3 regions of the Bacillus infantis NRRL B-14911 genome follow, and region 1 is predicted to be linked to each of the others. Evidence: riboswitches for the same ligand, from Rfam matches in the RefSeq annotation. Region 1 holds a riboswitch; each other region holds the start of a gene.

What was found. A riboswitch is a leader RNA that binds a small molecule or an ion and turns the genes downstream of it on or off. The one in region 1 is predicted to bind cobalamin.
Region 2: linked by a shared signal. The riboswitch ahead of N288_RS11830 (acyl-CoA thioesterase) and the one ahead of N288_RS01235 (ABC transporter substrate-binding protein) in region 1 are both predicted to bind cobalamin.
Region 3: linked by a shared signal. The riboswitch ahead of N288_RS14560 (ribonucleoside-diphosphate reductase subunit alpha) and the one ahead of N288_RS01235 (ABC transporter substrate-binding protein) in region 1 are both predicted to bind cobalamin.

Annotation. Positions count from the first base shown of each region.
Region 1 is NC_022524.1:214,674-217,953, reverse strand. It holds gene N288_RS01240 (FecCD family ABC transporter permease) at 1-1,054, opposite strand, end outside; gene N288_RS01235 (ABC transporter substrate-binding protein) at 1,020-1,991, opposite strand; cobalamin riboswitch at 2,184-2,366, opposite strand; gene N288_RS01230 (MFS transporter) at 2,458-3,280, opposite strand, start outside.
Region 2 is NC_022524.1:2,372,611-2,375,890, forward strand. It holds gene metG (methionine--tRNA ligase) at 1-1,336, shown strand, start outside; gene N288_RS11830 (acyl-CoA thioesterase) at 1,391-1,864, opposite strand; cobalamin riboswitch at 2,003-2,192, opposite strand; gene N288_RS11835 (hypothetical protein) at 2,245-2,508, opposite strand; gene N288_RS11840 (ABC transporter substrate-binding protein) at 2,607-3,280, opposite strand, start outside.
Region 3 is NC_022524.1:2,868,721-2,872,000, forward strand. It holds gene N288_RS14550 (DeoR/GlpR family DNA-binding transcription regulator) at 1-277, opposite strand, end outside; gene N288_RS14555 (hypothetical protein) at 505-888, shown strand; cobalamin riboswitch at 1,111-1,307, shown strand; gene N288_RS14560 (ribonucleoside-diphosphate reductase subunit alpha) at 1,442-3,280, shown strand, end outside.

The DNA of each region.
Region 1 (3,280 bases):
CCCTCCTATTTCTTCTTTTCAGCAAAATGAGTGCAAACACAGGCGCTCCGATGATGCTCGTAATGACGCCGATCGGCAGCTCTGTTGGCGAGATGACCGTCCGCGCGACCAGGTCGGCAAGAATCAGGAAGCCTGCGCCGGTCAGCATCGACAAAGGCAGCAGGTGGATATGGTCTGGCCCCCACAGCCGCCTTGTCAGATGCGGGATGACGAGGCCGACAAAGCCGATGGTGCCTGACACCGCGACGGCTGCGCCTGTTAAAATGGAACCAGCCACAAGAACCATCATTTTTCTTCTTTGCACATTTACGCCCAGATGCTGTGCACGCTCTTCTCCAAATGACATGGCATTCAGCTCTTTCGCATTCATCATCAACAGAAGGCTTCCTATAATGAAAAACGGCAGGATGATGCGTATATAAGCCCATCCCCTCATTGAAACGCTTCCCATGATCCAGCCGATGATCTGCCTGAGCTCTTCTCCAGTCAGGGCAATCATGAGCGAAATGAGCGCACCAAGAAAAGAACTGACAATGATACCTGTTAAAATGATAGTTTCCACCTTCATGGCCCTGTCAATTCTTCTTGCAAAAAACAGCACGGCGAATATAGTCAGGAATGAGAAAACCATGCTGAGAATAGGCAGTGTAAAGAGGCCGGCAAACGGGATTGATATTTGAAAAAAAAGCACCAGCACTGCACCGACAGACGCACCGGATGAAACCCCCAGTGTATAAGGATCTGCAAGCGGATTCCGCAAGAGGCCCTGGAAGGCTGCCCCCGCAATGGCGAGGGAAGCTCCTACAAGTCCGGCAAGAATGACCCTGGGCAGGCGGATATTCATCACAATATTGCTGTGCATCGGGTCAACTGAAGCATCAAGCTGAATCGGCAGAAGCTTAGACCCAACTATATTAATGATAGAAGGAATCGGCACAGAGACTGTACCGATTGAAATCCCCACCAGCATGCACAGGACAAGGAAAGCGGCTGCAAGCACATAGGCTGACAGCTTATTCTTACTTAAATACGTCCGGATAGACAGCTTTGGCAAATTCCTCTACTCCTTCAGCAAGCCTTGGGCCGGAGCGGCTTACTGTATCTGAATCCACACTGAACACCTGCTTGTTTTTAACGGCATTTACATCCTGCCAGCCTTCACGGGCGAGCACCTCTGCCACAGCATCTTCATTGCGGTAGCCGGAAGTGGAAATGATCACGTCCGGATTTTCCTTGATGATGGCTTCAGGATCTACCTTTGGCCACCCTTCTTCTTTTACAATATTCTCTGCATTAATCATCGTAAGCATTTCATCCATGAATGTATTTTTCCCAGGCGAATAAATCTCCGGCGCTGGAGACACCTCTACAAACACTTTCTTCTTTTCTGTTACGCCAGCAGCTTTTTCTTTGATTGCCTCTATCTTCTCTTTCATGCCGGCAATCACTTCTTCTGCTTCTTCCTTTGCACCTGAAGCGGTACCGATCATCTCGATCGACTCATATACCTGTTCAAAGCTCTGGGCATCATTGACAACCAGCACAGCGATTCCTGAATCTTTCAGCTGCTGCAATCCTGCAGTTGAATTATGTGCGCTTGAAGCGTGTGCAAGAACCAGGTCTGGAGCAAGGGAGATGATTTTTTCAACATTGAACTCCATTCCGCCGATCTTTTCTTTATCTGCTGTTTCTTCTGGATAATTATCAAAATCAGATACCCCAACCACTTCTTCTCCCAGACCAAGTGCAAACGCTGTTTCCGTGTTGCTTGGAATCAGAGAAACAATCTTCTCCGGCTTTTCTTCAATGACAACTTCTTCACCGGCGGCATCTGTGATTGTAACAGGAAATTCTGCTTTTTCTGTTTCAGTCTCTGTCTGTTCAGTGCTGCTGCCATTGTCCTTTTCAGGCTCTGCCGCTGAATCGCCGCAGCCTGACAGAACACCAGCAGCCAAAAGCATGCTGAATAATAATGAATAAAGCTTTTTCATGGTAAATCCCCCTGTAGAATAAATGTCGCAAAATTCATGCTGCAAAGGTCTTATGCCCAAAACGGGACCAGCATCCTTTGGAACCAAAAAAAGCATCCCCAATAAACATGGAGATGCTTTGCACGGCGTGCGCAGATTCAAAAAAAAAGATTCCAAAAGGCTGCCGTACACCTCCCTATCCTCGTAGGTTTATGGGTGCATAAGAATCAGGCAGGTCTCCTGGCTCATGGTCAATGCTCGCTGCCCCTTCCCATACATCCCGTACAGTGGCTTCTGCAGCTTGCTCCCATTTACAGTGGCGGGACCGCGTTGGAATTTGCACCAACTTCCCTTTTAAGTCTTTCAAAGAAAAACACCTGTTTCTGCATATGTATGAAATTTTCCGCTATCGCCATTATACACTATTTCTTCTTTAAAACTAGCAGAAAAAGGGCCGTCCGGAAGAAGACCGGGCGGGCCCTTTTTGCTAGACGGTCGGGCTGCTGCTTCTTGCCGGCCGCCTGCTCTTCAATCCTGCCATCGAGACAGCGGCAGCGCCAAGCGCGAAGAGGATGAAGACTCCCCCTGCCGAAGCGTTCCACTCGACCGAAGCCTGTTCAATTACAATTCCCCCGATCAGAGACCCAAAGGCAATCCCAAAGTGCAGGGCTGAGTTATTAAGGCTTTGCTGGATATCCGATGTTTCCGGTGAAGACTCTATCAAATAGCTCTGCAATGCCGGTGTGATGGCCCAGCTCAGCATGCTCCAGATAATCATGACCGCAATGAACAGCGGCAGGGAAAAGGCAGTATGCGGAATTGAAAACAGTGCAGCCGCAAACAGCACGATAATGGCTAAGATTGTCGGTTTTGTACCGAAGCGGTCGGCTAGATACCCGCCTGCACCGCCGCCGGCCACCGCGGCAATACCGAACAGCAGATACATGATGCTGACCCAGTTTTCGTCCATTCCCAGGACGGTCTTTAAGAATGGAGTCAGATATCCATAAAGTGTCAGGTGCCCTGCTAAAAAGAGGAACGAGGCCAGTTGGGCGAATAAAATTTTCCTGTTCTTCAGGGCAGCGAACATCTGCCTGATGGATATGGCAGCTTTCGGTTCAATCCGGTCCATGAAAAAGTACACCCCTGCTATCGACAGGCATGTCAGGACAGCAATCATCAGGAATGGTGCCCTCCAGCCAAATTCATTGCCAAGCATAAGCCCGGCCGGAATGCCAAGAACAAGTGAAGCACTTACGCCCATAAACACGATGCCGATCGCCCGTGCGCGATATTTTTCCTGCACTATA
Region 2 (3,280 bases), 2.2 Mb from region 1:
GGAAGTATTTCTGTCGCTCTTGGAAAATGGCCATCTTGTTCCAAGAACGATAGAACAAACTTATTGCCGGACATGTGTCCAGTTTCTGCCTGACAGGTATGTAGAGGGAGTCTGCCCTTCCTGCGGCAGCCAAGCACGCGGGGATCAATGCGATGCCTGCTCAGCCATCCTTGAGCCGGCCGACCTTCTGGATAAATCCTGTAAAATATGCGGGACACCGCCGGAAATGAAAGAAACTGATCATTATTATTTCAGGCTGAGCCATTTTCAGAAGCAGCTTGAAGAGCTGTCCGAGGAGGCACGCTCCCGCCATTTGTGGAGGGACAACAGCAGCAGCCTGACAAGAAGATATTTAACTGAGGGGCTTCTGGACCGGGCTGCAACTAGGGATTTGGATGTTGGGGTGCCAGTCCCTATTGAAGGAATGGAGAAGAAAAAAATTTATGTATGGATTGAAGCGGTGATTGGCTATCTTTCTGCCAGCAGGGAATGGGCCCGCCAGCACGGCAAGGATGGCAGCAGGTTCTGGGGTAGTGATGTTATATCCTATTATGTGCATGGGAAAGACAATATCCCTTTCCATACCATCATCTGGCCAGCTATTCAAATGGGGATAGGGCTGCCTGGGGAACCAGCGCGGATGGTTTCCGGCGAATATCTTACACTAGAGAAAAAGAAGCTTTCAACAAGCAGGAATTATGCAGTCTGGGTCCCTGACATACTTGAAAGATATGAACCGGATTCAATCCGGTATTTCCTTGCTGTCAATGCTCCTGAGAACAGGGATGCTGACTTTTCCTGGCGGGAATTCGTTTACAGCCATAACAGTGAGCTGCTTGGGGCATATGGCAATCTGGTCAACAGAACTTTTAAGTTTATCGAAAAATATTATGACAGCATGATACCGGATGGAAAATTAAGTGAAGCTGTACAGGAGGATATTAAGCATTTATATGAGAAAACCGGAGAAAAGATCGAAGGCGCAAAGCTAAAAGAAGCGCTTGAGGATATTTTCGCCTTTGTACGCTCGGCCAATAAATATTTTGACAGTGAACAGCCTTGGAAAACGATTAAAAGCGACCCGCAAAAATGTGCAGATGCATTGCAGACCTGTGTGTACATCATCAAAAATCTGGCAAGGCTTCTGAACCCCTTCCTCCCTTTCTCCAGCAGGAAGATAAATAACATGCTGCAGGTGAATGCGCATACGCTGGAATGGAAAGAGGTTCGGGCTGCAGAGAAAAGGCTCGGCACTATCGCCCCCCTTTTCAGCCGCTTAGAAGAAGGAAGGATCCCAGAGGAGCTGGATAGGCTGGAAGCAGCCCGTAGGAAATAGCTGCTGAAGAAGGTGCCTTATTTCATGAATACAGAGGTGGCTGAAAGCCACCTTTTATCGTATAAGCATTCTGTTTTTTCTATGCTCCTTTCGTGCCCCTGCTGAAGCAAACAGCCTGATTTCTTCCTCAGAATGAGGCAGCACCCCGGATACTGGAATGGGCTTGCCGTTTTCATCCACGGCAACCATGGTTAAAAAGGATTCGGTCGTCAGCGTTCGAATCCCTGTTAAAAGATTGGCTGCATGCACTTTCACATAGACTTCCATGGAGGTTCTCCCTGTTGAGGCAACAAAGGCTTCAAGAGTAAGGGCGTCACCGACTGAAGCTGAAGACAGGAAATCCACAGAGTCGATCGAAGCTGTTACTACCATGCTGCCGGAATGCTTCATTGCAGTAATGGCAGCAATTTCATCAATATAGGATAGCACTTTGCCGCCGAAAATTGTCTGAAGATGGTTTGTATCCGGCGGAAGCACCAGCCTGGTCTGAATGGTGCGGGAACGGTCTGCTGGATAAGCTTTTTTCATAGGTTTCACTCCTCGGGCTTATTGTATGAAAAAAATAAAAGGCATCCTTCATAGAGGATGCCTGCACATAAAAAATTTAACAAATAACAAAACTTTGCCATATTAAAAGCGCATCACTCTCCTATCACCCGTAGGACGGTTGTGTACTTCTTTATGGCAGGTCTCCTGGCTCAGCATCACAGACTCCTTCCGCCTTCCCGTCCGCTAAGGAACAGTGGCATCGAGGGAGGAGCCTCCGCATTACAGTGGCGGGACCGCGCCGGAATTCAACCGGCTTCCCTTTTAAGCTTGCAGCATGCTGCAAAGCACCATAAAGCATTTATTCAATTAAAGAAATCATATCATATTCTATCATTATCGGATATAGATTTCGGAGAACATTAAAAATGGGATTCAATCTTTTCAAGATCAAGTATCAGGGAATTGATCTCCTCGGAAGAGATGCGCAGCGGCATCTGGTCATTCAAGGTGATGACCTGGCCTCCCTCTTCGTCCCTATGCCTGTAGAGGTAGTCAAGAAGCTGGATAGCCTGATCCTTGGTCAAAATGGACTGAGTCTTAAAGTGTTTGATCATGCTGATGGAAAACTGTTCTGCCTGATCATCATATTCCCCTGAAATGATGTTTCCGCTGATATAATACATGACTGCCTCCTCCTGTTTTTAAGACTAGGATCCCCTGACAGGACGGAAATCATGCTAGAATGCAAAAAAGCGGCCGGAGACTCCTCCAGCCGCTGCTATTATTTACTATGCATTTTGAATTCCAAAAACAGTTCATTATAATGTGCGAGCATTTTTTTCCCAAGGTTCTCGTACACTTCCAGCTTTTCGGTCATTTCCGGGTCCGGATAGAAGCGCTTGTCACTGACAATTTCCTCCGGCAGGTAATTCAGCGCCTCTTTATTCGGCGTCGAATAGCCTACATATTCGGTATTCTGGGCAGCGACTTCCGGATCAAGCATGAAGTTCATGAACTGGTGGGCGGCATCCACGTTTTTTGCCGTTTTTGGAATGACCATATTATCAAACCACAGGTTCGTCCCTTCCTCAGGGAGAACATACTCAATATTGTCCTTTTTCCACATCAGCTCTGAAGCAGTTCCTGACCAGACAACACCTATGGCTGCTTCATCGTTTTCAAGCAGCATCCGGATTTCATCCCCGACAATGGCTTTGATATTCGGAGTAAGGGTATCAAGCTTTTCCTTCGCTTCCCTCAGATGCTTCTTATTTTGATCATTAAGGGAATAATTGAGGGAATTCAAGCCCATTCCCATAACTTCCCTTGCACCATCAATTAGGAGAATCTGGTTTCGCAGATCTTCATCCCAAAGGTCATTCCAGCTTGTAATTTCTTTGTCCCCAAGCAGATCTGTGTTATAGGCTATGCCGACCGTCCCCCAGAAATAAGGGA
Region 3 (3,280 bases), 2.2 Mb from region 1:
CTTCTTCTACAAGGCCTGCTGCATACTTGGCAATATCCTTCTTCTCATGACGGTTTATGGATGATTTCTCAACCATGCTCGGCTCTTGAAGCTTTCCCTGCAGCCTGGCAGCGCCTCCGTGCACCCTTTTTAAAAATTTATCATTTTCAAGCTGTGATAAATCCCGTCTGATGGTTGATTCTGAGGAATCTGTCATTTCTACAAGTTCCTGTATTTTAACTGTATGCTTCTCTTTAAGCATTTGCAGAATGAGCTGATGTCTCTCTGGCGTCAGCAAGATTGTCACCTCCCAGCTCTTTATTATTGCCGCTTCATGGCTTTTGGCTTAGAAGTTTAAGATTTATTATGTAAGCCAATTGTAATGGAATCGATTTCAAAAATCAATCATTTTCACTCATAAACAATCAAATAGATTCAATGTTTGATTGTTTATGAATGTTTTTGTTTTATTTTAATTATTTTGATAATCGTTATGTTTTGTTAGCTGTCTAAAGGGAGGCTATAATGAAAGAGCAAAAATATATAAATGTTTTGGAGAGTGTCTCAGTGAAAAATATTGGCGGTTTTTATCTTGAATTGATTAAAGTAATCATCATTGCTGTTGCTGCGTTTGCCCTTTTTGGGTCATTCCATGAAAAGATTCTTGAACTTGCGGTTCCGGCAGATGAAGATATAACAGGCAAAGCGTTCGGTCTGCCATTCTATATTCAGTCTGCTGCTTTATGCATGCTTCTTTTTCTTCTTTATAAGACAAATCTGCAGAGGTGGAGCTGGTATAAAAAATGGAAAAATAGCGGCAGGCTTTCGACAAATACGGCTCGGATTCTGCTAATTGCAGGGAGCGCCATGCTTCTCCTTCCATATTTTTATTATTTTATCGCTTTATGATTGCTGTTGGTTTTTAACTATGCTACAATCATGGTACAACATATTGATAATCCACCAGGAATCAGCACTACATATTGTTGTCCTTGTGAATGAATTTTGTTTATGGTCTCTTTTTCCTTTTTCGCTTCTGAAACTCGGGAAGCGATTTTTTTTGCAGAGAGTCCGGGGATTTTAGCGAATAATCGTCCTGGCTGCCGATTTTTGGCACCAGCCTTCAATTGAATAAGAATCCGCAAGCGATGGTGCCCTTTTAGGGCATAATAGGGAATCCGGTTCAACGCCGGAGCTGTCCCCGCAACTGTAAGTGTGTACGAAATGAGCATCCACTGTATATGAACGCTGAATAGGCGCATATATGGGAAGGGCTCAGAGTAGGATGAAGCACAAGCCAGGAGACCTGCCATGCTTGTACGAGTTTCGGTTCTTCGGGGATTGGGAAGATGAAACGATGGTATAAATCGTTTTATTTTCCTTTATGCCGTCGTTTGATCCGCCCAAATTGTGGGCGGATTTTTTTATTGTCAAAATACTGATCAACCCAGGAGGTACGACTATGAACATTTCTTCCGCAAAACCGCTGCCATTGGCATCCATTGATTCTGATTTCCCGCATTTGGATTTTCAGCCGCTTTATAAAAGGGCGACTCAGCTTCAGGATAATCACACTCCAAGTAATGATGAACTGCTAAACCAGCTGATTCTTGATTCCCTTTCCATGATCAGCGAGGCTGAGCCTGACTGGACATACGTGGCCGCCCGCCTGTACTTATCAAGTCTTTATGAGAAGGCTGCCGAGCACCGGCGCTCCACTGCCGGAGAAAGCTATGGCCCACTGTATGGGCTTATCACCGATTTAACCGATGCCGGCGTCTACTCCCCAGTCCTGCTGGAATCCTACACAAAAGAAGAAATTGATATAATCGGGACTTATATTGACCCGGAAAAGGACAGGCTTTTTACATATATAGCAGTGAAAATGCTTGCTGACCGCTACCTGAGCCGGGATAAGAAAAAGAGGCTTTTTGAGCTGCCTCAGGAAAGATTCATGATCATCAGCATGACTTTGAACCGTTCAGAGCCAAAGGAACGCAGATTGTCCCTCATTAAGGAATCCTATTGGGCTTTAAGCAATCTGTATATGACAGCAGCAACCCCTACACTTTCCAATGCAGGAAAAAATTGGGGCCAGCTTTCAAGCTGCTTTATTGATACTGTAGATGACAGTCTCCAGGGCATATATGACAGCAACACAGATATCGCCAATCTTTCCAAGAACGGCGGCGGCATCGGGGTCTATCTGGGAAAAATCAGAAGCAGGGGCAGTGATATAAAAGGCTTTAAAGGGGCTTCATCAGGGGTCCTTCCATGGATGAAGCAGCTTAATAACACAGCTGTCAGCGTCGATCAGCTCGGCCAGCGCAAAGGGGCAGTCAGCGTCTATCTCGACATCTGGCATAAAGATATCTTTTCCTTCCTGGACAGCAAATTGAATAACGGTGATGAACGCTACCGCACCCATGATTTATTCACCGGGGTCTGCCTGCCGGATCTATTCATGGAAACGGTAGAAGCCCGCGGGGACTGGCATTTGTTCGATCCCCATGAGGTCCGCAGCGTTATGGGCTTCTCCCTTGAAGACTTTTATGATGAAAAGCCTGGTGCAGGTTCATTCAGGGTTAAGTATGAAGAATGCGTCGCAAACCCGCGGCTGTCGAAGCAAAAAGTTCCGGCAATCGATATTATGAAAAGGATTATGATCAGCCAGCTGGAAACCGGCACTCCATTCATGTTTTACCGTGATGAGGTAAACAGGAAGAACCCCAATCGTCATTTGGGGATGATTTATTGCACTAATCTCTGCACTGAAATCGTGCAGAATCAAAGCGCAACGATCACAAAAGACCAGCGCGAGGAAGATGGCCGGATCATCATAGAGAAAATTCCCGGCGATTTTGTCGTCTGCAATCTTTCATCTATCAATCTGGCAAGGGCAGCAGCCGACCATGTATTGGAAAGATTGATTCCCATTCAGGTCAGGATGCTTGATAATGTGATTGACTTGAATACCATTCCCGTCCTGCAGGGAGTGGCCACCAACCGGAAATACAGGGCAATTGGACTCGGGACCTTTGGCTGGCACCATTTGCTCGCCTTGAAAAAGCTCAGGTGGGAAAACGAAGAAGCCGTCCGGCTGGCAGATGAATTGTACGAAAAGATTGCCTTCCTGACGATTAAAGCAAGCATGAATCTGGCGATGGAAAAAGGATCATACCCGGGCTTCAAGGGCTCTGACTGGCATTCAGGCGAATATTTTACATCCCGGGGATACAGCAGTTTGGATTCTGTGCATGATTGGGATTCATTGATGCAGGCTGTCAGGAAAAATGGAATC